One region of the Microbacterium sp. CCNWLW41 genome, then DNA from elsewhere that is predicted to be linked to it. Evidence: riboswitches for the same ligand, from Rfam matches in the RefSeq annotation. Region 1 holds a riboswitch; the other holds the start of a gene.
The links. A riboswitch is a leader RNA that binds a small molecule or an ion and turns the genes downstream of it on or off. The one in region 1 is predicted to bind FMN.
Positions count from the first base shown of each region.

Region 2: linked by a shared signal. The riboswitch ahead of ribD (bifunctional diaminohydroxyphosphoribosylaminopyrimidine deaminase/5-amino-6-(5-phosphoribosylamino)uracil reductase RibD) and the one ahead of ribD (bifunctional diaminohydroxyphosphoribosylaminopyrimidine deaminase/5-amino-6-(5-phosphoribosylamino)uracil reductase RibD) in region 1 are both predicted to bind FMN.

Region 1 is NZ_JBAOJP010000008.1:108,229-123,808, reverse strand. Features, by position in the region: gene trpS (tryptophan--tRNA ligase) at 1-784, shown strand, start outside; gene V6R91_RS25210 (TetR/AcrR family transcriptional regulator) at 815-1,474, opposite strand; gene V6R91_RS25205 (oxygenase MpaB family protein) at 1,547-2,416, shown strand; gene V6R91_RS25200 (GNAT family N-acetyltransferase) at 2,465-3,034, shown strand; gene V6R91_RS25195 (Fpg/Nei family DNA glycosylase) at 3,089-3,964, shown strand; FMN riboswitch at 4,033-4,185, shown strand; gene ribD (bifunctional diaminohydroxyphosphoribosylaminopyrimidine deaminase/5-amino-6-(5-phosphoribosylamino)uracil reductase RibD) at 4,241-5,290, shown strand; gene V6R91_RS25185 (riboflavin synthase) at 5,290-5,961, shown strand; gene ribA (GTP cyclohydrolase II) at 5,958-7,259, shown strand; gene ribH (6,7-dimethyl-8-ribityllumazine synthase) at 7,256-7,732, shown strand; gene V6R91_RS25170 (hypothetical protein) at 7,780-8,133, shown strand; gene V6R91_RS25165 (MFS transporter) at 8,297-9,751, shown strand; gene V6R91_RS25160 (MmcQ/YjbR family DNA-binding protein) at 9,784-10,194, shown strand; gene V6R91_RS25155 (alpha/beta hydrolase) at 10,223-11,554, opposite strand; gene V6R91_RS25150 (glucose 1-dehydrogenase) at 11,700-12,446, opposite strand; gene V6R91_RS25145 (flavin-containing monooxygenase) at 12,443-14,107, opposite strand; gene V6R91_RS25140 (alpha/beta hydrolase) at 14,104-15,054, opposite strand; gene V6R91_RS25135 (TetR/AcrR family transcriptional regulator) at 15,199-15,580, shown strand, end outside.
Region 2 is NZ_JBAOJP010000011.1:46,477-62,056, forward strand. Features, by position in the region: gene V6R91_RS30135 (phosphoenolpyruvate carboxykinase (GTP)) at 1-632, shown strand, start outside; gene V6R91_RS30140 (ABC transporter ATP-binding protein) at 702-2,714, opposite strand; gene V6R91_RS30145 (AsnC family protein) at 2,741-2,956, opposite strand; gene V6R91_RS30150 (ABC transporter ATP-binding protein) at 3,179-4,120, shown strand; gene V6R91_RS30155 (ABC transporter permease) at 4,117-4,998, shown strand; gene V6R91_RS30160 (ABC transporter permease) at 4,995-5,837, shown strand; gene V6R91_RS30165 (MFS transporter) at 5,903-7,381, opposite strand; gene V6R91_RS30170 (Fe-S protein) at 7,581-7,934, opposite strand; gene ribH (6,7-dimethyl-8-ribityllumazine synthase) at 8,008-8,490, opposite strand; gene ribA (GTP cyclohydrolase II) at 8,487-9,761, opposite strand; gene V6R91_RS30185 (riboflavin synthase) at 9,758-10,429, opposite strand; gene ribD (bifunctional diaminohydroxyphosphoribosylaminopyrimidine deaminase/5-amino-6-(5-phosphoribosylamino)uracil reductase RibD) at 10,429-11,466, opposite strand; FMN riboswitch at 11,535-11,696, opposite strand; gene V6R91_RS30195 (sugar-binding transcriptional regulator) at 11,788-12,747, opposite strand; gene V6R91_RS30200 (glycerol-3-phosphate dehydrogenase/oxidase) at 12,836-14,560, shown strand; gene glpK (glycerol kinase GlpK) at 14,626-15,580, shown strand, end outside.

The DNA.
Region 1 (15,580 bases):
GCCGTCGCAGTCCACGCTCTACGTGCAGTCGCACGTCCGTGCGCACGCCGAGCTCGCCTGGATCCTGAGCACCATCACGGGCTTCGGCGAGGCCGGGCGGATGACGCAGTTCAAGGACAAGTCCTCGCGCTACGGCGCGGACGCGACCTCGGTCGGCCTGTTCACCTACCCCGTGCTCATGGCCGCGGACATCCTGCTCTACCAGACCGATGTCGTCCCGGTCGGCGACGACCAGAAGCAGCACGTCGAGCTCACCCGCGACCTCGCCGAGCGCTTCAACTCCCGCTTCGGAACGACGTTCACGGTTCCGATGCCGGTGATCCAGAAGGACACCGCCCGCATCTACGATCTGCAGAACCCGACGTCGAAGATGTCCAAGTCCGCCGAGAGCGACGCCGGCGTCCTCTGGCTGCTGGACGACCCGGCGAAGTCCGCGAAGAAGATCATGCGCGCGGTGACCGACACCGAGGGCAGCGTCCGCTATGACCGGGACGAGAAGCCCGGGGTCTCCAACCTGCTCACGATCTACGCCGCGCTGACCGGACGACAGGTCGCCGCGATCGAGGACGAGTACGCGGGCCGCGGCTACGGCGACTTCAAGAAGGGTCTCGCCGAGGTCGTCGTGGAGGAGTTCGGGCCCGTGCGGGAGCGTGCGCAGGAGCTGCTCGCGGACCCGGCCGAGCTCGACCGCATCCTCGCGGCGAACGCCGCCCGCGCCGACGAGGTCGCCGACGCGACCCTCGCCGACGTCTACGGCAAGGTCGGCCTGCTCCGCCGCGTCTGACGCTCCGCCGGGCCGGCGCCCCCGACCGCGTCAGCCGTGCGCGGCGAGGACGCGCTTGAGATCGGCGAGTCCCCGTTCGAAGTCCGCCGTCCCCGCCGCGAACGTGCCGGCGTCCTCCGCATCCGCCCACTGGTCCATGAGGACGGTCGCGACGGCTCCGGACGCGTTCGCCAGCAGCAGCGCCTCCCGCACCACCCGGCCCTCGCCGAGAACGCGACGCTCCGGGTGCGCGAGCAGCCACCGGGCGGTGAGATCGACGAGCTGATGCCGCAGCGTCGAGAAGGTCTCCTCCCAGCGCCCGAGGGTCTCGGGCTGTTCGCGGACGAGCCGACGACGACCGGCCATGACCAGGGGATCGACCGTGTCGCTGCCGACCGAGGCCAGTGAGACCACGTTCAGCGCACGGGGGATGTTCCCGGGGTCGGCGTCGAGGATCGCCATCGCCTGCTCCTCCGGGATCATCCGGAGCCCGGGGCCGAAGACGGCGGCGTCGACGGAGGCGACGTAGTTGAAGAACGTGCTCCGTGCGACGTCGGCACGTGCACAGATCTCGGCGACCGTCACGGAGGCGTAGCCGTATTCGCAGGCGATGCCGATCGCCGCGCGCTCGATGGCCCGCAGCGTGCGCCTCCGATTCCGCTCGCGCCTTCCGGTAGCGGCGGGACTGGGACCTTCGCTAATGTCGGACATAGTCCAAGTATGGACATAGTCCACCAATATGGTGGAGTGGACCGCCGCGTTGCGCCGAACCCCAGGAGTGCCATGTCCCCTGCCGTCGATCCCGTCACCGCGTCCGCCGTCTCCGCCCGCGAGGATGAGGGATACTTCGGACCGGAGAGCGTCTCCTGGCGTGTCTTCTCCGACCCCGCCACCAAGCTGGGCGGCATGGCAGCCCTCCTGCTCCAGGCGCTCAACCCGAACATGATGCGCCTCTTCGACCATGCGACCGCCGCGTACGACGACCCCGCAGGGCGCAGCGAGCGCACGGGCCGGTTCCTCGAGACCACGGTGTTCGGGGACCGCGCGCACGCCGACGCCGCGGCCGCATCGGTCCGGCGGATGCACGCCCACGCCGTCTGGACCGACCCGCACTCCGGGCAGACGCTCCGCGCCGACGAGCCGGCCTGGCTCGACTGGACCCACAACACTCTCGTGTTCGCTCTCCTTCGTTCGTCGGAGGCCTTCGGCCTGGAGCTGACGCCGGACGAGCAGGACGCCTTCGTCCGCGAGCAGCACATCGCCGCGGGTCTCGTCGGCTGCGAGGTCACCGGGCTGCCCGCCTCCCGAGCCGACCTGGAACAGTACATCGACGACCAACGGCACTGGATGGCGCTCACCCTGCCCGCCGCCCAGGTGACCCGGACTCTCCGCGCGCCGCGCCTGCGCGGCAACCCGATCGCGGTGTGGACGTCCGTCGTCGTGCAGGACGGGGTGCTCTCCCTCCTGCCGGACTGGGCGCTTCTCCTCTACGGCGTCGAGGGGCGACCGATGAACCTGCGGCGGGCCGGACGCAGCACCCGGCGCCTGATCGGACTCGCGCGTCGGAACCGCCCCTACGATCGGCTCATCACGGAGATCACCGACCGCGTGGACACCCACCCTTACCGCAAGGTCCGCGCCGCCCGGCGCTGACCGGGGTCGGGAACCGGGGTGGCGGCCCCTCCGAGATATCCTGGAGGGATGGATTCCGTCGTGCTGCACACCGATCGTCTCGTCCTCCGCCCGCCGACGGAGACCGACGTCGACGCGATCACCGCAGCATGCCAGGACCCCGAGATCCCGCGCTGGACGACGGTCCCCAGCCCGTACTCCCGCAAGGACGCGGAGGACTTCGTCGCCTTCGTCGCACAGGCCTGGGACGACGGCAACGAGGCCGTCTGGGGCGTCTACCGCGACGAGTCACTCATCGCGTGCGTCGGACTGCACCACATCACCGAGCACCGCGCGGGCGGGCACGCGGAGCTCGGGTACTGGACCGCTCCCGCCGCACGCGGGCACGGCTACCTCAGCGAGGCGGCCCGCGCGGTCGTCGACTGGGGTTTCCGCGACCTCGGCCTCGCCCGCATCCAGTGGCAGGCGGTGGAGGGAAACATCCCGTCGGCCCGCACCGCCCGCGGCCTCGGCTTCCGCTTCGAGGGCACGCGTCGTCAGGCCCTCGTCAGCCACCGCGGCCGCGACGACGGCTGGACGGCGGGTCTGCTGTCGACCGACGACCGCTCCCCCGTCGACTGGCCGGTGGATCTGGGCTGACCGAGCGGGGACGAGACCGGCACGGATGTCGGCGTCCGGTGGCAGGATGGGCGCATGCCCGAGATGCCGGAGGTCCAGGGTCTCGTCGACTTCCTCGCCGAGAGGACGACGGGTCTGACACTCACGCGCGCCGCGGTGTCCGCCATCGCCGCGCTCAAGACCTTCGACCCGCCGCTGACGGCGCTGCCCGGCGCCGCCGTGCGGGGCGTGCAGCGACACGGGAAGTTCATCGACCTGGACCTCGCGGCGCCGGGCGGCGAAGGCCTGCACCTCGTGTTCCATCTCGCCAAGGCCGGGTGGCTCCGCTGGTACGAGCAGATGCCGACCACACCGGTCCGCCCCGGCCGCTCGCCGATCGCCCTCCGTGTCGCCTTCGACGACGACAGCGGCTTCGATCTCACCGAGGCGGGCACGAAGAAGTCCCTGGCCGTGTACGTCGTCCGAGACCCCGCAGAGGTCCCCGGGATCGCCCGGCTCGGCCCTGACCCCCTGGATCCCGCCTTCACGAGGGAGGCGTTCGCCGCGCTCCTCGAGGGGCGACGCACGCAGATCAAGGGACTCCTGCGCGATCAGGGGGTGATCGCCGGGATCGGCAACGCGTACTCGGACGAGATCCTGCACGCGGCGCGCATGTCGCCGTACGCGGCGGCCGCCTCTCTCGGCCCGGAGGACGTGACCCGGCTCTACGACGCCATGCACTCCACCCTGGCCGAGGCGGTGGCCGCCGCCTCCGGAAAGCCCCCGGCGGACCTGAAGGACGCCAAGCGGCGCGGGATGCAGGTCCACGGCCGACGCGGCGAGGCCTGCCCCGTCTGCGGGGACACCGTGCGCAGCGTCTTCTTCGCGGACCGGTCCCTGGAATACTGCCCGACCTGTCAGACCGGTGGGAAGACGCTCGCCGACCGCCGCCTCTCGCGATTGCTCAAGTAACCCGGAGACGCGGGAAAGATGCAACGGAATAAGATCGGGGGTGATGCGTTGAGGAGACTCAGAGCATCAACGTGCTCCGGGGTCGGTGAGAATCCGAACCGGCGGTGAGAGTCCGCGAACCGAGGACGCGCCCCGCGCGACCGAGGCCGATCCGGTGGAATTCCGGAACCGACGGTGATGCGAGGCAGAGCCTCGTCAGTCCGGATAGGAGGCAGCACGCGAGTATTCGACGTGCGTCCCCGGAGCCATCGATCAGGTCGGAAAGGGACGACGCACATGACGACGACGGCGGCGGAGCGCGCGGCGATGACGCGCGCCATCGAGCTGGCCCGTCGCGGTCCCCGCGGCGTCAATCCGCAGGTCGGCGCCGTTCTGCTCTCCCCTACGGGTGAGACCCTTGCGGAAGGCTGGCATCGCGGCGCCGGCACCCCGCACGCCGAGGTCGATGCCCTGTCCCGCCTCGCCCCCGGCGCCGCGCACGGCGCCACCGCGGTCGTCACCCTCGAGCCGTGCAACCACACCGGTCGCACCGGCCCGTGCGCGGTCGCCCTCATCGAGGCCGGAGTCTCGCGCGTCGTCTACGCGCTGGACGACCCGGGAGAGCTGTCGGGGGGCGGGGCCGAGCGCCTGCGCGGCGCCGGCGTCGACGTCGAGGCCGGCGAGCAGGCGGACGCCGCCAGGGAGGTCGTCGCCGACTGGATGACCGCCCAACGTCTCGGGCGCCCGCACGTCACCGTGAAGTGGGCCCAGAGCCTGGACGGACGCGCGGCCGCGGCCGACGGGTCGAGCCAGTGGATCACCGGCGCCGCCGCGCGCGCCGACGTGCACCGCCGTCGTGCCCGGGCGGATGCGATCGTCGTGGGCACGGGAACCGTCCTCGCCGACGACCCTGCGCTCACCGCGCGCGACGGCGGCCGCCTTCTCGACCACCAGCCGGTCCCTGTCGTGATCGGCGGCCGTGCGGTCCCCGCCGACGCCGCACTGCGACAGCACCCGCACGAGCCGATCCTGATCCCCGGACACGACCTCCGCGAAGCGTTGCGGCTGCTGCATGACCGCGGCCTCCAGCGCGTCTTCGTCGAGGGCGGCCCGACGCTCGCCAGCGCGTTCGTCGCCGCCGGGCTCGCGGACGCCGTCCTCGCCTACATCGCGCCGGTCCTGCTGGGAGGCCCCCGGCTCGCCCTGACGGACATCGGCGTCGACGACATCTCCGGGGCGCGGCGCCTCGTCGTGGACGAGTGGCTGCCCCTCGGAGCGGATCTGCTCGCGATCGCCCGGCCCGCCTCGCCCCACGACCACGACGGACCCCCCGAAGGAGCAGCCTGATGTTCACCGGAATCATCGAGGAGGTCGGCGAGATCACCGCGATCGTCCCGGCCGGAGACGGCTGGCGGCTCACCGTGCGTGCTCCCCGCGCGGCCTCGGACGCCGTGCACGGGGAGTCGATCGCGGTGAGCGGGGTGTGCCTCACCGTCGTGGGCTCCACGACGGACGCCTTCGACGCCGATGTCATGAAGCAGACCCTCGACGTCTCGGCGATCGCCGACGCGCAGGTCGGCACGCGGGTCAACATCGAGAAGGCGATGCCCGTCGGCGCCCGCCTGGGCGGGCACATCGTGCAGGGGCACGTGGACGGCATCGGCACGGTGCTCGACGTCCGCCCGGGTGCGCAGTGGAGCGTGCTGCGCGTCTCCCTGCCTGCGGACCTGGCGCCGCTGGTGGTGGACAAGGGGTCGATCAGCGTCGCCGGAACCTCCCTCACGGTCAGCGCCGTGAGCGCCCCCACGGTCGCAAGCGGACACTGGTTCGAGGTCTCCCTCATCCCCGAGACGCTCGCCGCGACCACCCTCGGCGCCCTCCGGGTCGGCGACCGGGTCAACCTCGAGACCGACGTCCTCGCCCGTCACGTCGAGCGCCTCCTGGCGTTCCGCGCGCACACTCCGGCAGCTCAGACCCCCGGCGCACCGGACGCCGGCACGGAAGGAGGCTCGCGATGAGCCTGTCCACCATCCCCGAGGCCCTCGACGCGCTGCGCGCCGGACGGCCCGTCATCGTCGCCGACGACGAGAACCGCGAGAACGAGGGCGACGTCATCCTGTCGGCCGAGCTGGCCACGCCCGAGTGGGTGGCCTGGACCGTGCGCTGGTCTTCCGGCTTCCTGTGCGCGCCCATGCCCGCCGACATCGCGGACGCCCTGAACCTCCCCCCGATGGTCGAGGTGAACGAGGACGCCCGCTCGACCGCGTACACGGTGAGCGTGGACGCCGCCGCCGGCGTCACCACCGGCATCAGCGCCTCGGACCGCGCGCGCACGCTCAACGTGCTCGCGGATGCCGCGTCGACGGCCTCGGACCTCATCCGCCCGGGCCATGTCCTCCCGCTCCGCGCCGTCGACGGCGGGGTCCGCGAACGCAGCGGCCACACCGAGGCCGCCGTCGAGCTCATGCGACTGGCGGGTCTGCGTCCGGTCGGGGCGATCGCCGAGGTCGTGGCGGAGGACGGCAGCATGATGCGGCTGCCCGGCCTCCAGGAGCTCGGCGCCCGCGACGGGGTCCCCGTGATCACCATCGAGCAGCTCATCGCCTACCTCGACGAGCACGAGCCGCGGGAGGAGTCCTCGCCGGCGGCGACGAGCCGGCGGCGGGTGAGCCTCCGCGCCGACGCAAACGTCCCGACGACTCACGGCACGTTCCGGTTCCTCGCCTACAAGGATCGCGTGACGGGCACCGACCACATCGCGGTCGTCTCCGGCGAGCCCGGGGAGACGGCGCTGGTGCGCGTGCATTCCGAGTGTCTGACGGGCGAGGCGTTCGGCTCGCTGAAGTGCGAGTGCGGTCCGCAGCTCGAGGCCGCCCTCGACGCGATCGAGCAGGACGGCGGCATCGTCATCTACATGCGCGGCCACGAGGGGCGCGGCATCGGCCTCATCAACAAGCTGCGCGCTTACAGCCTCCAGGAGGAGGGGCTGGACACCGTGGATGCGAACATCGCGCTGGGCCTGCCTGCCGACGCGCGCGACTACGCCGCGGCGGCGGGGATCCTCGCCGACCTCGGCGTGTCCAAGGTGCGTCTGCTGACGAACAACACCGACAAGGTCTCCCAGCTGCGCGAGCTGGGTCTCGACGTGGTGGAGCAGGCCCCCCTCATCGTCGGCGTCGGACCGAACAACCACCAGTACCTGGCCACCAAGCGCGACCGGATGGGGCACATCATCGGCGAGGCGGAGCTGGCCGCCGCCCTCGCGCGCACCGAGGAGATCGCCGACGGCGAGCACGAGCTGAAGGAGCACGCATGAGCGGCGCAGGAGCACCCGAGACCGGCGGCATCGACGCGAAGGGCACCCACGTGGTCGTCGTCGCGGGGACGTGGCACGACACCATCACCAACGGCCTGATCGCCGGGGCGCAGCGTGTCCTCGACGCGGCCGGGGCCACGCATCGCCTCGTCCGCGTCCCCGGTTCGTTCGAGCTCGCGGTGGCGGCGCAGGCCGCCTTCGCGGGCGGGGCCGACGCGGTGGTGGCGCTCGGGGTGATCATCCGTGGCGGCACGCCGCACTTCGAGTACGTCTCGGCCGCGACGACCGACGGGCTCACCCGGGTCGCGCTCGATGCCGGACGCCCGGTCGGATTCGGCGTCCTCACCCTGGACGACGAGCAGCAGGGGCTGGATCGCGCCGGTCTCCCCGGCTCCCGCGAGGACAAGGGCGCGGAAGCGGCGGACGCCGCGCTGCGGACGGCCCTCGTGATCCGCGAACTGCGCGGCGCCTGAGGCTCGCCTTCCTAGCGCCGGTGCGGCGCCAGGCCTAGGCTTCCGCCATGGAGACCCTGCGCCTGATCGTCGTGTTCGTCCATCTCATCGGCTTCGCCGTGCTCTTCGGAGCATGGGCCGCCCAGGCCTTCGGCGGCGAGCGCCGCATCACCAAGCTCATGGACTGGGGCCTCGCGATCGCCGGTGTCGCCGGACTCGCCCTCGCCGCTCCGTGGGGCATCTCCTACGACCTCAACTACGTCAAGATCGGAGTGAAGCTCGTCGTGCTGCTCGTGATCGGCGCCATGCTCGGCATCGGCGCCGCGCGCCAGAAGCGCGGTGAGGCGGTGCCGTCCGGAGTGTTCTGGCTGATCGGTCTGCTCACGCTGGCCAACGCCGGGATGGGCCTGCTCTGGCGCTGACCCCCTCGTCGTCGATGCGGCCGGTTCCGGGAACGGACCGGCCGCATCGTCGTCTGCGATATTCCGCGTCGGTCGCGGTCCGCACGGTTCTTCGGCCGTAGACTCCCTCTGCTCACCGAGAGCAGCCTCGAGGGGGAGGCTTCATCACCGACCGGAGGAACCGATGGCCACCGTCGCCACACCTGCCAACCCGCGCTCGCGCGTCATCCTCGCCAGCCTCATCGGCACGACGATCGAGTTCTACGACTTCTACGTCTACGCGACGGCCGCCGTCCTCGTCTTCCCCGCCCTGTTCTTCCCGACCGGCAACGACACCACCTCGCTGCTGTCGTCGTTCGCGGTGTTCGGCGCCGCCATGGTCGCCCGCCCGATCGGCGCCGTCGTCTTCGGCCACTTCGGCGACAAGTTCGGACGCAAGGCCACGCTCGTCGCCTCGCTCCTGACGATGGGCATCGCGACATTCCTCATCGGACTGCTCCCGACGTTCCACGACATCGGCGTCTGGGCCGCGCTGCTGCTGCTCATCCTCCGCCTCGCTCAGGGGTTCGCGCTCGGCGGCGAGTGGTCGGGGGCGGCGCTCGTGGCCACCGAGAACGCCCCGCAGGGCAAGCGCGCGTGGTACGGCACGTTCCCGCAGCTCGGCGCGCCGCTGGGCTTCATCATCGCCAACGGCCTCTTCCTCATCATCAACGCGCTGCTCCCGCACGAGTCCGACCCGAGTCTCAAGTCCGAGGCGTTCCTGAGCTGGGGCTGGCGCGTGCCGTTCCTGTTCTCGGCGGTCATGGTCGTCATCGGGCTGTGGGTGCGGCTGAAGCTCGTGGAATCGGAGACCTTCACGCGCGCCGCGGACCGGGGCGTGATCCGCAAGCTCCCGCTGGCGACGGTGTTCCGACACCACGGGAAGCAGCTGATCCTCGGCACGTTCATCATGCTGGCCACGTACGTCCTCTTCTATCTGATGACGAACTTCACGCTGTCGTACGGGACCAAGCCCGCGTCGCTCGAGGTCGCCTCGGCCGCCGCGCAGAAGGCGGCGGAGGCAGCGGGCGGGACCTTCGATCCGGAGGCGTTCGCCGCGCAGTTCTACCCGGGGCAGGGCTTCGGGTACACGCACTTCGTGATCATGCAGATCATCGGCGTGGTCTTCTTCGGGATCTTCACCCTCGTCTCCGGCCCGCTCGCCGACCGGTTCGGCCGCCGACGCCTGCTGCTGTGGGTGACCGCCGGGATCATCGTGTTCGGCCTGACCTTCTCGCTGTTCCTCCTCCCTCAGGCGACCCCTGAGCTGACGACGATCCTCACCCAGTGCTTCCTCGTCCTCGGCTTCCTGCTCATGGGCATGACCTTCGGTCCGATGGGGGCGCTCCTGCCCGAGCTGTTCCCGACGAACGTCCGCTACTCCGGCTCGGCGATCTCGTACAACGTGTCCTCGATCCTCGGTGCGGCGGTGGCGCCGCTGATCGCCGTGTGGCTGTGGGCGCTCGGCGACGGCTCGCCGTGGCTGGTCGGCGTCTACCTCTCCGCCATGGCGGTGCTGACGTTCATCGCGCTGCTGCTGACCCCCGAGACCAAGGACCACGCCTACGAGGACGATCTCGGGATCGCCGCGCAGCCGTAGCGGCGTCGCCGTCGGCCGCCTACACTGACCGCATGGCGACGCTCGAGGATGTGCGCCGGATCGCGCTCGCGCTCCCGCAGGTGACCGAGAAGGTGGACGGTCATCGCGGCGGGGCGACCTGGCGCACGGCCGCCGGACTGGTCGTCTGGGAGCGCCCGCCGAGCAAGCGCGACCTGGAGCAGCTCGGCGCCCTCGGGCTCGACTGGCCCGACGACACCGTGGTGGGCGTGCGCGTCGACGGGCCGCAGGCGAAGGCGGCGCTGCTCGAGACCTACCCGGACGCGTTCTTCACCATCCCGCACTTCGAGGGCTACCCGGCCGTGCTGATCCGCCTGAGCGCCATCGACGACGCCCTGCTGCGCGAGACCATCACGGACGCCTGGCTGCTGCGCGTGCCCTCCGCGGTCGGCGCCGACTGGCTGGCCGCGCAGGGCCTGTCCTGAGCAGCGGACCACCCGGACCGCGGGCTCGTCACCCGACGCGGCCCAGTTCGGCAAGGGCGCTCCGGTCGAGCGCGCGCCCGTCCGCGACGGCGTCCAGGACCAGGACCGTGGCCTGGGCTGCGATGCGAGCGCCGTGGGATCCGCGCGCCCCGGTCACACCCGGCACCGGGGCCAGGGCCAGGCCCGTGTCCGCGAATCCCAAATGCGCCACGCCGTCCACGGTGACGCGGGCACCGTCCGCGTCGAGGAGTCCCGCGACGGCATCGTCGTACGCGGGGTTGGCGTCGGCGTCACCGGCGACGAGGAACACCGCGGGACGCGCGAGGACGCTGCCCTGCGGCGAGCGCGGCATCCCGTCGATGTCCACCACACCGCGGAATCGCTCGTCGGTCCTGGCCGCTTCCACCGCGGCCGCGCCGCCCAGGGAGTGGCCCGCGGCGACGAGGCGCGTCGGATCCGCGGCGACGAGCGCGGGCAGAGGGTCGCCGGCCACCATCGCATCGGCGACGGCGCGCAGGTCGGCGGCCCGCACGGCGGCGGCGCGATCCGCCACCGACTGATCACGGACGTCATCGCCCGTCGCCCGGGTCTCTCCTCGCGCCGCTCCCCCGTCGGCGAGCTCGGCGTACGCGGAGTCGTAGGGGTGGTCCACCACGATCACGACCGCTCCGTGGCTGGCGACCTCCTCCGCCCACGACCGCATCAGCCACCGGGATCCGGAGGCTCCCGGCGAGGCCACGACGACGGGGAAGCTCCCCGTCTCCGCCGGCGCCTCCCACGAGGCGTGCGCTCGCGCCCGGCCGAGGCCGTCCAGCACGATCGCGGGCAGACCGAACTGCGCGGCGAGCGCACCGGTCAGCGCATCCGCCCGCTCCCGGTCCGGCAGGTAGTCCCTGGTCCCGCCCGCCTCGGCCGCCGGGTACCAGATCGTCGCCGGGATCGATCGCTCCCCCTCCGCGCTCCCTCCCCCACGTGCGTCCCGCGTCGCATCGACCCACACCGTCGTGGCGACACCGACCCCGTGCTCGCCACGGGGCGCCGGGACGAGCACGGGAGGAAGCCCCCACGCGACGGCCGCCGGCACCGCGACCACGGCGGCCAGCAGGATCCCGATCGTCCGCCGTGCCCCGGCCGAACGCATCCGTCGGACCCCGACGGCGTAGGCCGTCACCGGGACGGCGCAGGCCAGGATCGCGAGAAGCTGCCACCGGGGTCCTTCCCAGAGCAGCGCGACCGCGGCGGTCGCCGCCGTCACCGCGCCGAGGGCCCAGACCAGCGCGGTGCTCCGCCGCCTGCGGAGAGCGGCGGCGAGCAGGGTGGCGAGAAGGCCCCCGGCCAGGGCGAGGTCGAGGTACGGCATGGGCCCTCCGGTCGATCGGCGTGACGACGACGCTACGCGCCGCCGACGCGGCGATCGTCATCCCCTGGTCGCGGGGGGATCATCCCCGGGGATGATCCCCCCGTCCGGCGTCGCGGCGCGGCGGGACGACCGACGGCCGGCCGTGTCAGACGAGAGTTCCCGCGGTGATCCCGCCGTCGACGACGAACTCGGCGCCCGTGCAGTAGCTCGACTCGTCTCCCGCGAGGAAGACGACGAGCCCGGTCACCTCCTCGGGACGCGCGAGCCGCGTGAGCGTGCTTCCCTCGAGATCCGCGTCGGTGATCTCGCGGAACGCCTCGATGAGCGGGGTGGCGACGCCGCCCGGATGGAGCGAGTTGACCCGGATCCCGACCGATGCCAGTTCGAGGGCGGCGGACTTCGTCAGCCCGCGCAGCCCCCACTTCGACGCGCCGTACGCGTGATAGCCGGGGTAGCCCTCCATGCCCGCGGTGGACGAGACGTTGACGATCGATCCGCGTCCCGAGGCCGTCAGGGCGCCGAGCGCGGCGCGCATGCCCAGGAACGGACCGGTCAGGTTGATGTCGAGGATGCGATGCCAGGTCTCCGGCGTCGTCTCGTCGAGGGGCGCGCGCAGGAAGACGCCCGCGTTGTTCACGAGGACGTCGAGGCCTCCGAGCTCCTCCTCGGCGACACGCACCGCAGCGGCCCATCCCTCGGCGTCCGTCACGTCGAGGTGGACGTAGCGCGCGGCGTCGCCGAGCTCGGCGGCGAGGGCGCGCCCCTCGTCGTCGGCGACGTCCGCCAACACGACGCGCGCGCCCTCGGCGATGAAAGCGCGGGCGTGCGCGGCTCCCATCCCCCGGGCGGCGCCGGTGATGAGCGCGCGCTTTCCGTCGAGTCGTCCGGTCATGGCTGGTACTCCTTCGCGATGGTGGTGGTCGTCGCCCCGGCGCTCCCCGCCGCGGACACGGGTTCGGCTCCGGTGAGGTGGAACCCGGGATAGCCGTTCTCCGCCTCGGCGTCGCAACGCCGGCGGTAGTCGAGGAGGCCGCCGGCATACACGAGTGCCCTCGTCGGCTTGCCCTCGATGTTCTGCCCTCGATACCAGGAGCGGGCGCGGGTCTTGAGCGTGCGTCCGAAGGCCGCCTCGACGGTCTCGGACCACTCCTGCTCGGACGCCTCCCGCGGCTCGATGGCCGCGCCGCCGGTGCCGAGGCGCGTGATCGCGTCGACGACCCATTCGACGTGCTGCTCGATCGCGGCGAACATGTTGACGAGGACGGACGGCGACTGCGGGCCGGTGATCATGAAGAGGTTCGGGAACCCCGCCGTCTGTATCCCGAGGTACGTCCGGACGCCGTCGCGCCAGGCATCCGCCAGCGCGACACCGTCCCGACCTCGGTAGTCCACGCGCGTCAACGCGCCCGTGAGGTTGTCGTAGCCGGTCGCGTACACGATCACATCGAACGGGCGCTCCCGGGTCCGCGTGGCGACACCACGGGGCGTGATGCGCTCGATCGGATCCGCACGGAGGTCGACCAGGTCGACGTGCGGGAGGTTGAACGTCGCGTGGAAGTCGGTGTCCGTGACGATCCGCTTGCCGCCAATCGGGTAGTCCCTCGGGGTGAGCGCCTCCGCGGTCTCCGGATCCTCGACGGTCTCCGCGATGCGGTCGCGGACGTAGTCGGCGAGGCGCTCGTTGGACTCCGGATCGACCGGCGCATCGATGAACGTCGTGAAGAAGAGGTTCCCGCCGAGCTTCCACGCCTCGTCGAGCCGGCGGGAACGCTCCGGCTCCGGGGTGTCGCGCAGCGTCTGCGTGGTGAAGATGTCCGACAGCCCCGAGGGCGATGCGCGTCGCCGGTCGGCGCGCTGGCTCGCCCGCTTCCGCGCCCGGATCACCTCGTCCGCGTAGAGCGGGCGGTTGCGCGCGGGGATCGTGTACGCGGGCGTGCGCTGGAAGACCGTCAGCTCGGCCGCGGTCCTGGCGAGCTCCGGGATGAGCTGCACGCCCGAGGATCCGACCCCGATCACGGCGACGCGGGCCCCGGAGAGGTCGACGCCGTCGTGCGGCCAGCGTCCCGGATGGAGGGAGAGTCCCTCGAAGTCCTCCACGCCCGCGAACGGCGGGACGGAGGTCGCCGAGATCGATCCGCTGGCCGCGACGACGAACCGTGCCCGTGTGGTCGTCCCGTCCGAGGTCACGACCTCCCAGACGGCCTCTCGCTCGTCGTAGCGGGCCGATGTCACCGTCGTTCCGAAACGGAACGCCGGGCGGACTCCGAGACGGTCCGCGACCCAGTCGGCGTAGCGGAGGATCTCCGGGGCCGTCGCGTACCGCTCGCTCCAGGTCCAGCCGTCGTTGATCCCCGGATCGAACGCGTACTGGTAGTCCAGGCTCTCGACGTCGCAGCGGGCACCCGGATACCGATTCCAGAACCAGGTCCCGCCGACGCCGGTCCCGGATTCGAACCCGGTCACGCGGAGCCCTCGTCCGCGCAGCGCGTGCACGGCGTAGATCCCGGCGAATCCGGCGCCGACGACGACGACGTCGGCGTCCGTGGCCGTCATCGCGCGGCCTCCGCGACGGGCGCGAGCGCGCGGACGAACGCCTCTCGGATGTCCGCGAGCTGACGCTGTGACACGCGCGCGGCCGGAGCGATGCTCGCCGAGGCGTGGAACGTGCCCGGATACAGGTGCGCCTCGCACGGCACGCCCGCCTGGGCGAGGCGACGGGCGAACTCGAGGCCCTCGTCGCGCAACGGGTCCACCTGGTTCACGGAGACGAACGTCGGTGGGAGGCCGGACAGATCCGACGCCCGCGCGGGCGCGGCATAGGCATCCGCCGTCCTCCCCTCGCCGAGGTACACCCGCCAGCTCAGCTCGGCGTTGCGCCGGCTCCACATCGGTGTGTCCTCGTACGCCCGCGCCGACTCGGACGAGACACGGTCATCGGTGACGGGGACGTCGAGGAGGAGCAGTCGCAGCGTCGGTCCCCCGGTATCCCGCAGACGCAGCGCGACACCGGCTGCGAGCGCACCGCCGGCGCTCTGACCGCCGATCGCGATGCGGTCCGGGTCGATGCCCAGGCGCTCCGCGTCGCGGACGAGTCCGCGGACGGCGGCGACGCCGTCCTCGATCGCTGCGGGAAAGACGGACTCCGGCGAGCGCCGGTACTGCACCGAGGCGGCGATCGATCCCGACGCGTGCACGACCGTCTCCAGGAACGGCAGCGACTCCGCCGCGTCTCCGAGCACGAAGCCGCCGCCGTGGAACCACACGACGACCGGAGCGGGACCGACACCATCCGGTCGCAGCAGCTCGATCGGCACAGCAGGAGCACCATCCGCCCCCGGCACGGTGACGGTCTCGCGGCGCACGCCCGGTCCGGGCTCGTAGGGCGGCAGCACCGCCGCAGCCTCGGCGAGTCGCCGGCGGGTTCCTTCGATGTCGCGGAGGTCGATGTCGGGCAGATACGGCATCGCGGGCGCCAACTCGGGGTCGTACGGGTGGGACATGGGAGCCTCCTTCGGCTTCGTCTCCCTGGCGGCATCGGCCATCGATGCGCTCCCCCACACCACCAAGGATCTGACACCGCGTCAATCCACCGGTCATGCCGTCTCGTGACTAGACGATTACGCGAACGTGTCTAGTATCGACGCATGGAACACTCCCGCCCGGTCCCGCTTCGCCAGCGCCAGAAGGCCGCCACGAGGGAGGCCCTCGTGGACGCGGCGATCGAGGTCTTCGCCGAGACGGGATACCCGCACACCCGGATCGACGACATCGCCGCGCACGCGGGCGCGAGCAGAGCGACCTTCTACCTGCACTTCGGAAGCAAGGCGGCGCTGCTGGAGGAGATCATGTCCCGGGCCGCGGACGGCTTCGAGCCGAGCTACGACGACCTCGCCGCGTTGCTGCGCTCGCGCGACGACGCCGGGCTGCACCGCTGGATCGCCGGCGCGCTCGCCAACTGGGCGGACACCGCGCACCTCATGCGCCCCGTCTACGAGGCCGCCGAGTCCGACGCCCGGCTCGCAGCGC
Region 2 (15,580 bases), on a different contig from region 1:
AGATCGCCGACGACTGGGACGCCCCGCAGGGCGTGCCGCTGGACGCGATCCTGTTCGGCGGGCGCCGGGCGACGAACGTGCCGCTCGTCGTGGAGGCCACCGACTGGACCCACGGCGTCTTCATGGGCTCGAACATCTCGTCCGAGCGCACCGCCGCCGCCGAGGGCACGGTCGGCGAGCTGCGCCGCGACCCGTTCGCGATGCTGCCCTTCTGCGGGTACAACATGGCCGACTACTTCGGGCACTGGCTCAAGGTCGGGCAGAAGCTGCGCTTCGACCGCGCCCCGCGCGTGTTCCAGGTGAACTGGTTCCGCAAGGGCGCCGACGGCCGCTTCCTGTGGCCGGGCTTCGGCGACAACTCGCGCGTCATCGACTGGATCATCCGGCGCATCGAGGGCGAGGTCGGCGCGATCGACAGCCCGATCGGACGCCTCCCGCGCAACGAGGACCTCGACCTCGACGGCATCGAGGTGTCGCAGGCCGACCTCGACGAGCTGTTCGCCATCGACCGCGACCTGTGGCTGCACGAGGCCGACCTCACCGAGGAGTTCTACCGCACCTTCGACGGCCGCGTGCCCGCCTCCCTCTGGGCCGAGCTCGCCGCCCTGCGGTACCGGCTCCAGCGCGCCTGACGCGCCCCCGACCGGCGCCCGGCCCCTCTTCTTCGCAGAGGGTCCGGGCGCCTCATCACGGGCGCCGCGTCAGACGAGCAGCTGGTGCTTGGCGAGATCGCGGTAGAGCGGCGTCGTCTGCACGAGCTCGGAGTGCGTGCCCTGCCCGACGACCTGGCCGTGATCCATGACGACGATGTGATCGCTGTCGACGACGGTCGACAGGCGGTGCGCGATCACGATGAGCGTGCGGCCGGCCGCGACGGCGTCGATCGCCTCGCGCATCCGCTGCTCATTCAGCCCGTCGAGCGACGACGTCGACTCGTCGAGCAGCAGGATCGGGGGAGCGGCCAGCAGCGCCCGGGCGATCGCCAGGCGCTGGCGCTCGCCGCCCGAGAGCATGACGCCCGACTCGCCCACGGGCGCGTCGACGCCGAGCGGGTTGCGGTCGAGCACCTCGCCGAGATTCACGGCGCGCAGCACGGCCTCGCATTCGGAATCGGATGCCTCGGGCGAGGCCAGCCGAAGGTTGTCGCCGATCGTCCCGGCCAGGGTCGGGGCGTCCTGTTCGACGTAGCCGAGCTGCGCGCGCAGCTCGACGCGGTCGAGCGTGCGCACGTCCGTGCCGTCGAGCAGGATCGCGCCGCCGGTGGGGTCGTAGAAGCGCTCGATGAGCGCGAGGGTCGTGCTCTTGCCCGCACCCGAAGGGCCGACGAGCGCGACGCGCGCGCCGCGCGGGACCGAGAACGACACCCCCCGCAGCACCTCGGCATCGCCCGAGACGGATGCAGCGGCACCCGTCCGTCCGTCCGTGCTGCCGGAGACGGACTCGTCGCCGAGCGCGATCGCCGAGGTGTCGACGTGAGCGCTCTCGAGCACCGCCCGCGCCTCGGACTCGGCCTTGCGGCGCGCCTCGACGACGTTCTCGGGGTAGCGGAACCGCACGTCGCGGAACTCGATGGCCGGCGCTTCGGCACGCTCAGCGACCGGGTCCGGTCCCTGAGCCTGTCGGAGGGCCCGTGCCGCGATGGCGGCGTCGTCCTGCGACTCGGTGGGAAGGTCGAGCACCTCCTGGATGCGGCCGAGGGCGCCGAGCGCCTGGCTCACCGACGTGATGGCGCCGAAGAACGAGCCCAGCGGTGCGATCAGCATGAACAGGAACATGATGAACGTCACGAGGCTCGCGATCGACAGCGCGCCGGTCGCGACGCGGAAGCCGCCGAGGCCGATGACCACCAGAAGCGACACCTGCAGTGCGACGCTGGCGATGGGCACCACCAGCGCCGACACCTTCGCGATGCGCACGCCGACGGTGTAGGCATCCGTCGCCTGCGCGGTGACCGCGTCGATCTCACGCGCGGTCGCGCCGGACGCGCGGACGGTGCGGATCGATCCGACGGCGCGCTCGACGCCCGACGCGAGCGCGCCGACCTTCTCCTGCTGCTCGGTCGAGGCGGTGCGGATGCGGCCGCTCAGTGCGGTGACGCCGAGCACCGAGATGCCGATCACGACCACGATGATCGCGAGCAGCACCGGGTCGATGATCGCCATGGCGACGAGCGCGCCGACGAACAGCAGCGCGTTGCCGATCGAGTCTGCGAGCCCCTGCGTGAGCGCTGAGTAGAGGAGTGTCGTGTCGCTGCCGACGCGCGAGACGAGGTCGCCGGTGCGGCGCGCGTCGAACTCGCTGACGGGCAGGTGCAGGATGCGCGCGATGAGCCGGCGGCGGCTCGAGTAGACGACGGCCGTGCCCGTGCGCTGCAGCAGGTAGTGCTGCCACCCCGAGATGAGCGAGGCCAGGAGGACGAAGCCGACGAGCGCCCAGACCAGCAGGCCCAGGTCGAGCCCCTCCTGCACGCGCGTGATGACCTGGCCGACCAGAAGCGGCTGCACAAGGGACGCGGCGGCGCTCAGGATGCTGAGCACCACCACGACGGCGAGGGTGCGCTTGTGCTCGAAGAGGTAGGGGAGCAGCTGCCCGAACGAGGCACGGGGGCCGTCGTCCTGCTTGCCGCGGCGCGAGCGGCCGCGCGGCGCGCGAGGGGAGGGGGACGCCGTGGGCGGTGCGACGGCGGGGGCTTCGTCGAGTTCGGCGGAGGGCATGGGTGTACCTCGTTCGTGAAAAGGGCTTACCTTCGACCGTACTTCTTGTGGACGGCCTGTCGGCTCACGCCCAGGGCGCTCGCGATCGCCTGCCACGAGAAGCCGAGGTTGCGGGCCTTGCGCACCTGCACCTCTTCGGCGCGGGCGAGCTCGCGGCGCACCTCGGCGAGGCGGTGCAGCTCGGCCAGGGGTTCGCGCGCGCCGGCCGCCCCGATCAGGGTGCTCAGGTCGTCGCCGCTCATCGTGCGCCTCTCGTGCGGGCCGCCCATCGGTCGATGAGCTGTCGGATCACGGATGCCGCAGGCCGCGGCATCCGTCGTCAACCATAGTTGACACGCCGCGGCGCCGTCAACTCGCGTTGACGCTGCAGCCGCCAACTCGACCGAGGAAGGGTGCGGGCAGGGGAGCGCCGTGGGCGCATGACGGCGCTGGGCGGTGTCGGAGCGGGGCGTTAGGGTGGTCCGGTGCCCGCCCCCGTGATCGAAGCTGCGAACCTCGTCAAGGCCTACAAGGTCAAGGGCAAGCCCGACTTCCTCGCCGTCGACGGCCTCTCGTTCGAGGTCGCGCCCGGCGAGTCGTTCGGCCTGCTCGGCCCGAACGGCGCGGGCAAGTCGACGACGATGAAGATGATCGGCGCCGTCTCGACCCGCACCGCCGGCGACCTCGAGATCCTCGGGCTCGACCCCGACCGCTACGGGCCGGAGATCCGCTCGCGCCTCGGCGTCGTGCCCCAGCAGGACAACCTCGACGGCGAGCTCAACGCGCGCGAGAACCTCTACATCTACGGCCGCTACTTCGGCCTGCCCGGCCGGGTGTGCGCCGAGAAGGCCGACGAGCTGCTGGCCTTCGCCGCGCTGGAAGACAAGGCCAAGTCGAAGGTCGACCAGCTCTCGGGCGGGATGAAGCGACGGCTGACGATCGCCCGCGGCCTCATCAACGACCCGCGCATCCTGCTCCTCGACGAGCCGACCACGGGCCTGGACCCGCAGGCGCGGCACGTGCTGTGGGACCGGCTGTTCCGCCTCAAGGAGCGCGGCACGACGCTCGTGCTGACGACGCACTACATGGACGAGGCCGAGCAGCTGTGCGACCGCCTCATCGTCGTGGACAAGGGCCGCATCATGGCCGAGGGCACGCCGGCGTCACTCATCCGCGACCACTCCAGCCGCGAGGTGCTCGAGGTGCGGTTCGGCTCCGACCGCAACGAGCAGGTCGCGCCGCTGCTCGAAGGTATCGGCGACCGCGTCGAGGTGCTGCCCGACCGCGTGCTCGTCTACGCGCGCAACGGCGAAGAGGCCCTCGAGGCCGTCACGCACCGCGGTCTCCGCCCGATCACGAGCCTCGTGCGCCGCTCGAGCCTCGAGGACGTCTTCCTGCGCCTGACCGGAAGGTCGCTGATCGAATGACCGCGCGACCCGAAGACGCCGGCGCCGCCGCGACGACCGCGGCGCCGTCGCTCGACGAGCTGCGTGCCGAGGCGCTGCAGTGGGGGCGCAAGCCCCGCATGTTCGGCACCTGGTACGTCACCGAGCACATGGTGCGTGCCATGCGCGCCTACGGCTGGACGATCATCGTCGGCGCGCTGGGCCAGCCGATCCTCTACCTCCTGGGGCTGGCGGTGGGGCTCGCGGCGCTCATCGACGCGCCGATCGTCGAGAACGGCGTGGAGGTGTCGTACCTCGTGTTCGTCGCCCCCGCCCTTCTCATGACCGCCGCGATCTCGGTCGCGTCCGAGGAGTTCTCCTACCCGGTGATGGCCGGCTTCAAGTGGCGGCGCTACTTCTTCGGCTTCAGCGCCTCGGCGCTCTCCCCCGGTCAGATCGCCGGCGGTGTGGTCGCCGGCGCCTCTGCGCGCATCATCTTCGTCGTCGTCGCCTACTACGCCTTCCTCTGGATCTTCGGCGCCGTGCCCGACCCGGCGACCGGCTGGCTCACCATCCCCATCGGCCTGCTCGCGGGGCTCGCGTTCGGGATCCCGTACATGGCGTACGCCGCCTCGATCACGGAGGACAAAGGGCAGATCGCGCTGGTCCAGCGCTTCATCTTCATGCCCATGTTCCTGTTCTCGGGCACGTTCTATCCGCTGGCCACGCTTCCGCTGTGGCTGCAGTGGATCGGATGGGTCTCGCCCCTCTGGCACGCCACCGAGCTCGGCCGCATCGTCACCTACGGCAAACCCGCCGAACCCTTCATGATCGTCGTGCACGTCGGCTACCTGCTCGTGCTGTCCATCGGCGGCTACCTCGTCGGCAGGCGTCTGTTCGGCAGGAGGCTGGCCGAATGACCGCCGTCCGACAGTCCTCCGGACCGGAGGAGACGCAGGCGCAGGTCCGCCGCGGCGGCGTGCGGGCGCTGTGGGCAGGCAACCCGCAGGCCGTGGTGCAGCGCGGGCTCCTCGCCGCCCGCTCGTCGAGCTGGGCCGTCGTGCTCTCGGGCTTCTTCGAGCCCGTGTTCTACCTCGCCTCGATGGGCATCGGGCTCGGTGCCCTCATCGGCGATGTCCAGACCTCCAGCGGCGTCGAGGTGCCCTACGCGGCCTTCATCGCCCCGGCGCTCCTGGCGGTGTCGGCGATGAACGGCGCCATCTACGACTCGACGTGGAACGTCTTCTTCAAGCTCAACTACGGCAAGCTCTACGAGGGGATGCTGGCGACCTCCATGGGGCCGCTCGACGTGGCGCTCGGCGAGATCCTCTACGCGCTGCTGCGCGGCCTGCTCTACGCCACCGGCTTCATGGTGATCATGCAGCTGCTCGGGCTGAATCTGGCCTGGACCGCGATCCTCGCGCTGCCGGCGGTGCTGCTCATCGCCTTCGGTTTCGCCAGCCTCGGCATGGCGGTCACCAGCTACATGAAGACCTTCCAGCAGATGGACTGGATCAACTTCGTGCTGCTGCCGATGTTCCTCTTCTCGGCGACGCTGTACCCCATCACCATCTACCCCGAGTGGATCCAGGGCATCATCATGGCCTTCCCGCTGTGGCACGGTGTCGAGCTGGTCCGCGGCCTCACCACCGGCATCCTCACGCCCGACATGTGGTGGCACGTCCTGTACTACGTCGTCATGATCGCCGTGGGCCTGGTCTTCACCACGAAGCGGCTGCGCGCGCTGTTCCTGGACTGAGGTCACAGACGACGGATGCCCCGACCCGGCCGGGTCGGGGCATCCGCTCGTCCGGCGCGATATCGCTAGAGCGAACCGGTCGCACCGACGCCCAGGTCGGCGTCGTAGTCGACGTCCTTCGTCTCGGGCGCGAGGAGCAGCGCGATGAACGTCAGCACCGCCATCGCCGACAGGTACACCCCGACCAGCACGGGGCTGCCGCCGGCGGACGCCCACAGCCAGACCGCGACGATCGGCGCGAGGGCCGCCCCGAGGATCGACGACACGTTGTACGAGATGGCCGATCCCGAGTACCGGACGTTGGTCGGGAACAGCTCCGGCAGCACGGCGCCCATCGGCCCGAACGTGGAGCCCATCAGCATGAACCCGAAGACGAGGAACGCCTGCGTGAGGGCTCCGGTGAACTTCGGGTCGGCCTGCGGGAGCAGGAAGATGTTGAAGGTGAGGCCGAACACGATGATCAGACCCGTCACCCACAGCAGCAGGCGGCGGCGGCCGATCGCGTCGGCGATCGGACCGGACAGCAGCGTGAAGATGCCGAAGAACACCACGCCGATGATCTGCATCAGCACGAAGTCGGTGTAGCCGAAGCCCAGACCCGGGTAGAACTGCGCCGCGAAGGCGTCGGCGTCGAACGGGTTGCCCGCGGCCTCGGCGGCCGCCTGCGCGGCGGCCGATGCCGTCTCGAGGTCCGCCGCCTTCGTGCCGTACGAGAGGGTGAAGTTCGTCATCAGGTAGAACAGCACGTACGTCGCCAGCATGATGAACGTACCGAGGATCAGGTGCCACCAGTGGTGACGCAGGACCGTCGCCAGCGGGAACTTGCGGATCGCGCCCTTGGCCTCCGCCTTGACGAAGGTGTCGGACTCGACGAGGCGCAGGCGCACCCACAGGCCGATGATCACCATGACCGCCGAGAACAGGAACGGCACGCGCCATCCCCACGCGAGGAAGTCGTCCGAGCGCTGTCCTGCGCCGTCCGGGTGCGGGAGCAGGTAGTTGATCGCGAGGAACACCGAGTTGGCGATGATGAAGCCCAGCGGGGCACCCAGCTGCGGGAACGTGCCGTACCAGGCGCGCTTGCCCTTCGGGGCGTTCTCGGTCGCGACGAGCGCCGCGCCAGACCACTCGCCGCCGAGCGCGAAGCCCTGGGCGAGGCGGAGCACCAGCAGCAGCACGGCCGCCCACACGCCGATCTCGTTGAAGGTCGGGAGGCATCCGATCAGGAAGGTCGCGATGCCCATCGTGAGGAGCGAGGCGACGAGGGTCGCCTTGCGCCCGAAGCGGTCGCCGAAGTGGCCGAACACCACCGCGCCGAGCGGCCGGGCGATCATGGCGGCGCCGAACACGCTGAACGAGAGCAGGAGCGACGTGGTGTCGTTGCCGGTGGGGAAGAAGAGGATGGGGAAGACCAGGACGGCGGCGGTCGCGTAGACGTAGAAGTCGTAGAACTCGATCGTCGTGCCGACGAGGCTCGCGGTGATGACGCGGGAACGGGGATTGGCGGGGGCCGCGGGCGTGGCGGCGGACGTGCGGGAAGTCATTGTCACCTGGGGGAGTGCGGAGCGAAGCATCCGGGTCGGATGCGGCGGTGGGCGTCCGCACGGCGCAGGGTGATGCGTCAGGCGGCACTGCACTGGATCACCGTGAGCACGGGCGGGGTCGCCCGGCACGAGGATCGAGTCTACCCCCGGCTGCGGATGCCGCGACGCGGGGTCGCGGCATCCGCTCGTTCCCGCTGGATCAGCGCCAGAGCACCGCGATCGCGGCGTTGGCGAAGGTGAGGATGCCGATCGACCAGAAGATCGCCGGCGGCACCGAGCCGGACTTGCGCTGGCGGCCGGCGCCGATGCCCAGCAGCGCGCCGATGATCAGGAGGATGACCAGCTTCACGCCGATCTTGGCGTAATCGAGGTCGTACTCGATGCCCCAGGGGGCGGCGAGGATGAGGCCGGCGACACCCGCGATGCCGAGACCCCAGTGCATGAGACGCGTGATGTGGTGCTTCCCGTTGACCAGTTCGACGACCCAGGCTCCGAAGAGGATGGCGAAGCCGACGAGGTGGACGAGCACGACGACGTGGCGGAGGATTTCCATGCCATCAGCCTACCTGAAGGTTGCCTCGCCTCCAGGGCCGATCGCGGGGCGCGGCGCGGCCCGCGCCACCCGGTCACCGAGCCTGTCGGAGCTCCCGCAGCACGAGCGCGGTGCGCAGCGCGGCGTCCGCCGCCTCGTACCCCTTGTCCTCCTTCGACCCCTCGAGTCCGGCGCGGTCGATGCCCTGCGCCTCGTCGTCGAGCGTGAGCACACCGAAGCCCACCGGCTTGCCGGTGTCCAGCGCCACGCGCGTGAGGCCGTCGGTGGCCGCGTTCGAGACGAAGTCGAAGTGAGGCGTGCCACCGCGGATGATCACCCCGAGCGCGACCGCCGCATCGGCGCCGGCGTCCAGCGCCGCCTTCGCGACGACCGGCAGCTCGAACGAGCCCGGTACGCGGACGAGGCGCCAGGAGGCGCCCGACGCCTCGAGGGCGCGCTCGGCGCCGGCGATGAGGCCGTCGGTGATCGTGTCGTGCCACGTGCCGGCGACGACGACCACGTCCAGGCCCGCGCCGTCGATCCGGTCGGTGGCCTGGGGAGCGCCCTTGCCGCTCATCGCTCTGCTCCTTCGTGCATCTGGGCCAGCGCGTCGGCGAGATCCGCCTCGGCGATGATGTGGCCCATGCGGTCGCGCTTGGTCGCGAGGTACTGGTGGTTGTTCGGGCCGACGCCCACGAGGAGCGGAACCTGCTCGACGATGTCGAGTCCGAGGGCTCGCAGCTGCGCCACCTTGTCGGTGTTGTTGGTCAGCAGGCGCACCTTCTCGATGCCGAGGTCGGTGAGGATCCCCGCCGCCGCCGCGTAGTCGCGCGCATCGGCCGGGAGGCCGAGCGCCAGGTTCGCATCGACGGTGTCGAGTCCGCGCTCCTGCAGCGAGTACGCGCGCAGCTTGTTGATGAGCCCGATGCCGCGCCCCTCGTGGCCGCGCATGTAGATGACGACCCCGCCGTCCTGCTCGATGGCGTCCAGCGCCGCATCGAGCTGGGGGCCGCACTCGCACTTGAGCGACCCGAAGGCCTCGCCGGTCAGGCACTCGGAGTGCACGCGCACCAGCGGCGCGTCGGAGAGCTCGCCCGAGACGACCGCGATGTGGTCGGTGCCGGTGACGCGGTCCTTGTACGCGAGGAAGCGGAAGTCGCCGTGCGAGGTGGGCACGCGCGCCTCGGCGCGCAGGCTCACGCGGCGCTTGTGCGCGCCGTGGGTCGCCGGGTCGCACGGCGCGGTCTCGTCGAGGTGGGCGATGAGCTGCTCGATCGTGATCACCGGGATGTCGTGCTCGGCGCCGAGCTCTTGGAGACCCGGCAGTCGCATCATGCTGCCGTCGTCGGCCACGACCTCGCCGATGACGCCGACCGGCGTGAGCTCGGCGAGGCGCATGAGCTCCACCGCGGCCTCGGTGTGGCCGGCCCGCTCGCGGACGCCGCCGTCGACGGCGCGCAGGGGCAGGATGTGGCCGGGACGGATGAGGCTGGCAGGCGTCGACTCGGGGTCGGCGAGCACGTTGAGCGTGTGTGCGCGGTCGGATGCGCTGATGCCCGTCGACGAGCGGTCGGCCGCGTCGACGCTGACGGTGTACGCGGTGCCGCGGGCGTCCTCGTTGACCTCCACCATCGGGGGGAGGTCGAGACGGTCGGCCCAGTCGGCGGGCATCGGGGCGCACAGGAAGCCGCTGGTCCAGCGGACGGTCCAGGCGACCCACTCGGGCGTCGCGAGCTGTGCCGACAGCACGACGTCGCCCTCGTTCTCGCGGTTCTCATCGTCGGCGACGATGACCGGCCGGCCGGCGCGCAGCGCCGCCAGGGCCTCGGGGATCGTGGAAAGGCTCATGCGGAGCCTCCTTCCGTGGGTGCGGACGTCGCCGCGGAGACTGCTGAGGCGGCCGGGGCCGTGGAGGCGAAGGAGAGGAGGCGCTGCACGTGCCGCGCCAGGATGTCGGTCTCGAGGTTGACGCGGTCGCCCGGGACCCGGGCGCCGAGGGTCGTCGCGGCGAGGGTCTCGGGAATGAGCGAGACCTCGAACCAGCCGTCGCCGGGGGAGGCGGGGCTGGCGGCGCTGACCGTGAGCGAGACGCCGTCGACGGCGATCGAGCCCTTGTCGACGACAAGGGGCGCGAGCGGTGCCGGCAGCGAGATGCGCAGCACCTGCCACTGCGCGCCGGGGCGCACCTCGAGCACCTCGCCGGTGCCGTCGATGTGACCCTGCACGATGTGCCCGCCCAGTCGTCCGTGCGCAGCCGTGGCGCGCTCGAGGTTCACGCGGCGTCCCGCTGCGACCCCGGCGAGGGTCGACATGTCCAGGGTCTGCTTCATCACGTCCGCGGTGAACCAGTCCGCGCCCTGGTCGACGACGGTGAGGCACACGCCGCTGACCGAGATCGAGTCGCCGTGCGCGGCATCCGACACCGCCTTCGGGGCGGTGACCGTCACGCGCACGCCGTCGCCCGACGGCTCGACGGCGGCGATCTCGCCGATCTCCTCGACGATTCCGGTGAACATCACTCGTCTCCTTCCGACGACGGGCGGGCGACGATGAGCAGATCATCGCCGAGGGGGGTGACGGATGCCACGGCCAGGCGTCGCGCCTCGGTGATCGTGGTCACGCCGATGTCCTGGAGCGCGAGGCGGTCGCCGCCGAGCAGCACGGGGGCGACGTACACGAGGAGCTCGTCGGCGAGCCCGTCGCGAAGGAAGGAGGCGGCGACGGAGGGCCCGCCCTCGACGAACACGCGCTGCACGCCGCGACGGCGGAGGTCTTCGAGCAGCGCCGGGAGGCCGCCGGACGCGGGGTCGCCGGGGAACTGCAGGAATGCGTGCGGGTGCCGGCGCAGCGCCGCGGTCTCGGGCACCGCGCGGGCGCCCACGACGACGGGGACAGGCTGTTGCGACAGGAGCGAGCCGTCCTCGGCACGCGCGGTGAGGGCCGGGTCGTCGGCGAGGACCGTGCCGGTGCCGGCCACGATGGCGTCCGCCTGCGCCCGGCGCACGTGGACGTCGGCGCGCGCCACCGGTCCGGTGATCCACTGGCTGGTGCCGTCGGATGCCGCAGCCCGCCCGTCGAGGCTCTGGGCCCACTTCACCGTCACGTGCGGGCGACCGAGGCGCTGCACCGTGAGCCACGCGTCGAGCAGCGCGGCCGCCTCCGGCGCGAACAGGCCGGACTCGACGTCCACGCCGGCAGCGCGGAGCCGGTCGGCGCCGCCGGAGGAGTGGTCGCCGGGGTCGGCGACGGCGTACACCACGCGGGCGACCCCGGCGGCGATGAGCGCCTGGGCGCACGGGCCGGTGCGTCCGGTGTGGTTGCAGGGTTCGAGGGTGACGACGGCGGTCGCACCGCGGGCTGCGCCCGGCGCCAGCTGCGACAGGGCATCGACCTCGGCGTGCGGCGTCCCGGCGCCGCGGTGCCAGCCCTCGGCGAGGATCTCGCCGTCGGGCGAGAGCAGCACGGCACCGACCTGCGGGTTCACGCCCCGCGGGCCGCGCACGGCGAGCTCCAGCGCGCGACGCATCGCGTCGTGTTCCGCTGCGCTTGCCATCCGGCCCCTCGTCTCGTCGTCGTCTACGACGCTCCGGGGCACGGGAAGCCGCGGCGCGCAGGGCGCCGCTCGTGCTGCCTCCCATCCGGACTAGCGACGGATACCCGTCGCATCACCGTCGGTTCCGGAGTTCCACCGGATCGGCCGTGGCGGCATCCGATCGGATGCTGATGCCTCGGCTCGCGGACTGTCACCGCCGGTTCGGATTCTCACCGACCCCGGAGCACGTTGATGCTCACGAGTGTAGTCAACGCGGCATCCGTTCATTCATTCCATGTCTTCGCATGTACTTCGTCGCGAGGCGGGCGCGGCATGCGGCCGTCACTCCAGCAGCGCGCGCGCGGTGGCCTCGTCCACGACCAGGTCGGTGGCGATGCGCGCGGCCAGCGCCCCGCGCAGGCTCGCGAGCTTCGAGACGCCCGAGACGATGCACAGGCGCCGGGGGATCCGCCGCAGCAGGTCGAGGCTCGGGCCCGTCGCGCGGGCGTTGAGCGTGATGCCGTCGCTCGAGCCGTCGGCGCGGTAGAAGACCGTCGCGACGTCGCCGACCACGCCCTCGTCGGCGAGCTCGTCGAGCTCGCCCGCCTCGAGGTAGCCGCCGCTGTACACGTGGCTGGGCACCTGCGAGCCCGCCGAGCCGGTGCTGAAGACGACGAGGTCCATCGACGTCTGCATGTCGAGGATCCGGCGGGTGCTGCGCTCCCGCCACATCGCCCGCTTCGTCGCCGGGTCGTCGAAGAATGCCGGCACCGGGAACTGCTGCGCGCTGCCGTCGTACGCCGCGGCGAAGCGGCTGAGGATCTCGCTGGCGTACAGGAGGCCGGTCGTGTGCGTGTTGCCCGAGCCGTTGAGCTGCACGAACGTCGCGCCGTGGACCGGCTTGGGCACCAGATGCCGGCTCACCGCGGCGGTCGTCGACCCCCACGCGACACCCACCGTCATGTCGTCCTGGACGAGGTCGGCGACGATGTGGGCGGCGGCGATCGCGACGCGCTGGAGGCGGTCGACCTCGGTGGCGTCCTCGGGCACCGGAACGACGTCGGCCGCGATGCCGAACCGTTCGGCCAGGCGCTCCTCGAGCCCCTCGGGGGCGGCGAAGGGAGACCGGATGCGGATGTCGACGATGCCCGCGGCGCGCGCATGGGTGAGCAGGCGCGACACCGTCGAACGCGACGTGCCGAGCTCGCGGGCGATCGCCTCCATCGTGCGGTCCTGCACGTAATACAGGTGCGCGGCGGTGAGGGCCCGCTGCACCGTCCGGGCGTCGCCGATCTGCTCCATCGTGCCATTCTGCACGTATGTGCATATGGCCTGCAAGGACGTCCAGAGGTGTCATCATGGTCACCAGCGACACGAAAGGGGGCCGGCGATGACGGCGGGTTCGGAGCGAGGATTCGAGGCACTTTCGGCGCGTCCGTATGCCGACGTGCTGATCATCGGGGGCGGCATCAACGGCCTCGCCACCTTCCGCGACCTCGCCATCCAGGGCGTGGACGTCGCGCTCGTCGAGAAGGACGACTTCGTCAGCGGCGCCTCCGCGGCCTCGTCCCACATGATCCACGGCGGCATCCGCTACCTCGAGAACGGCGAGTTCCGTCTCGTGCACGAGGCGGTCACCGAGCGCAACGCGCTGCTCAAGACCGCACCGCACTACGTGCGCCCGCTGCAGACGACCATCCCGATCTTCTCCACCTTCTCCGGCGTCCTCTCCGCTCCGCTGCGCTTCCTCCGCCACGGCGGCGGAAAGCACCGGGAGCGCGGCGCCGCGCTCATCAAGATCGGGCTGGTCATCTACGACTCCTTCTCCCGTGGCGGAGGTCTGTTCGGGCGCGGCACCGTGCCGCGCCACACGTTCCACGGCCGCAAGCGCTCGCTCGCGCAGCTCCCTCAGCTGAACCCCGACGTGAAGTACACCGCCACCTACTGGGATGCCTCGCTCCACGACCCCGAGCGCCTGGCGATCGACGTCCTGCGCGACGGCCGCATCGCCGGCGGCGAGCGCGCGCGCGCTGCGAACCACACCGCGGCGGTGGGGGTCGACCGCGGACGGGTCGTGCTGCGCGACGCGCTGAGCGGCGAGGAGACGCGGTTCGCGGCATCCGTCGTCGTCAACGCCAGCGGACCGTGGACGGATCTGACGAACCTTGCCCTGGGCGACCCGACACGCTACATGGGCGGCACCAAGGGCTCGCACATCGTGCTCGACCACCCCGAGCTGCTCGCTGCGACGGGCGGCCGGGAGCTGTTCTTCGAGAACGAGGACGGCCGCATCGTCCTCATCTACCCCCTGAAGGGTCGCGTGCTGGTCGGCACCACCGACCTCGAGCACGAGATGGGCGACCCGGTCGTGTGCACCGAGGCCGAGGTCGACTACTTCATCGACCTCGTCGGGCAGGTGCTGCCCACCGTGCCGGTGCAGCGTTCGCAGATCGTCTACCGGTTCTCGGGCTTGCGGCCGCTGCCGGGCCACGGCGAGCTCTCGCCCGGCTTCGTCTCGCGGGACTATCGCATCGAGTCCGCCCCGCTCGTGGGAGGGGACGCCACGGTCCTGAGCCTCGTCGGCGGCAAGTGGACGACCTTCCGCGCCTCGGCCGAGGACCTCGCCGACCGCGCCCTCGAGCTGCTCGCCCAGCCCCGCCGTCGCTCCACCCGCGGCCTGCCGATCGGCGGCGGCCGGGGCTACCCCGTCACCGAGCGCGCGCGGCAGCAGTGGATCGCCTCGCACGCCGTGGACGTCCCCGCCGCGCGCGTGGCGACGCTGCTGGACCGCTACGGCACGGTCGCGGCATCCGTCGTCGAGGCCATCGCACAGGACCCGGACGACGCGCTCCTGGACCACGCGCCCTCCTACAGCTCGGGCGAGCTGCGGCACCTCGCGGCGACCGAGGACGTCGCGCACCTCGACGACCTGCTCCTGCGCCGCACGAGCATCGCCTTCACCGGCGGTGCGACGCCCGACGCGGTGGCCGAGGTCGCCGACGCCGTCGCGCCGGTGCTCGGGTGGGATGCGGACCGCGTCTCCCTCGAGATCGCCCGTGCCCTCGAGCGGGTCCACGCCGCCGACCCGACGTGGTCCCCGGCGTCGGCACGATAGCCTGACCGCACCGCGCCCGAGGGCGCCGTCGCGGGTACTGCCGCCCGCCGAGGAAGGAGACGAGGTTGCCCGACCACGTGCTGTCCATCGATCAGGGCACGACCTCGACGCGCGCGATCGTGTTCGACTCCGGCGGCGCGGTCGTCGCCGTCTCGCAGCGCGAGCACGAGCAGATCTTCCCCCGCGCGGGCTGGGTCGAGCACGATCCGGTCGAGATCTGGACGAACACCGAATGGGTGGTGGCCTCGTGCCTCTCGCGCGCCGGGATCGGCGCGTCCGAGGTCGCGGCGATCGGCGTGACCAATCAGCGCGAGACCGCCGTCGTGTGGGAGAAGCGCACCGGCCGGCCCGTGCACAACGCCCTCGTCTGGCAGGACACCCGCACGCAGCCGCGCATCGACGAGATGTCGCGCGACGGCGGGGGCGACCGATTCGCCGACACCACCGGTCTGCCGCTGGCGACCTACTTCTCGGCGTCGAAAGTGGCGTGGATCCTCGACCACGTGCCCGGCGCGCGCGCGGCCGCGGAGGCGGGCGACCTGCTGTTCGGCACGCCCGACACGTGGGTGGTGTGGAACCTCACCGGCGGCGCGCGCGGCGGCATCCACGTCACCGACGTCACCAACGCCTCGCGGACGCTCCTGATGGACCTGCGCACCCTCGACTGGTCCGACGAGCTGCTGGCGACCTGGCGCATCCCGCGGGCGATGATGCCGGCCATCCGCTCCTCATCGGAGGTCGTCGGCGAATCGCTGCTGCCGGAGGTCCTCCACGGCGCCCCGATCGCCGGGATCCTCGGCGACCAGCAGGCGGCGACCTTCGGGCAGGCGGCGTTCGACGCGGGAGAGTCGAAGAACACGTACGGCACGGGCAACTTCCTGCTCGTCAACACCGGGACCGAGATCATCCGCTCCGGCAGCGGGCTCATCACCACCGTCGGCTACCGGATCGGCGACGAGCCCGCGCGCTATGCGCTGGAGGGCTCGATCGCCGTGACCGGCTCGCTGGTCCAGTGGCTGC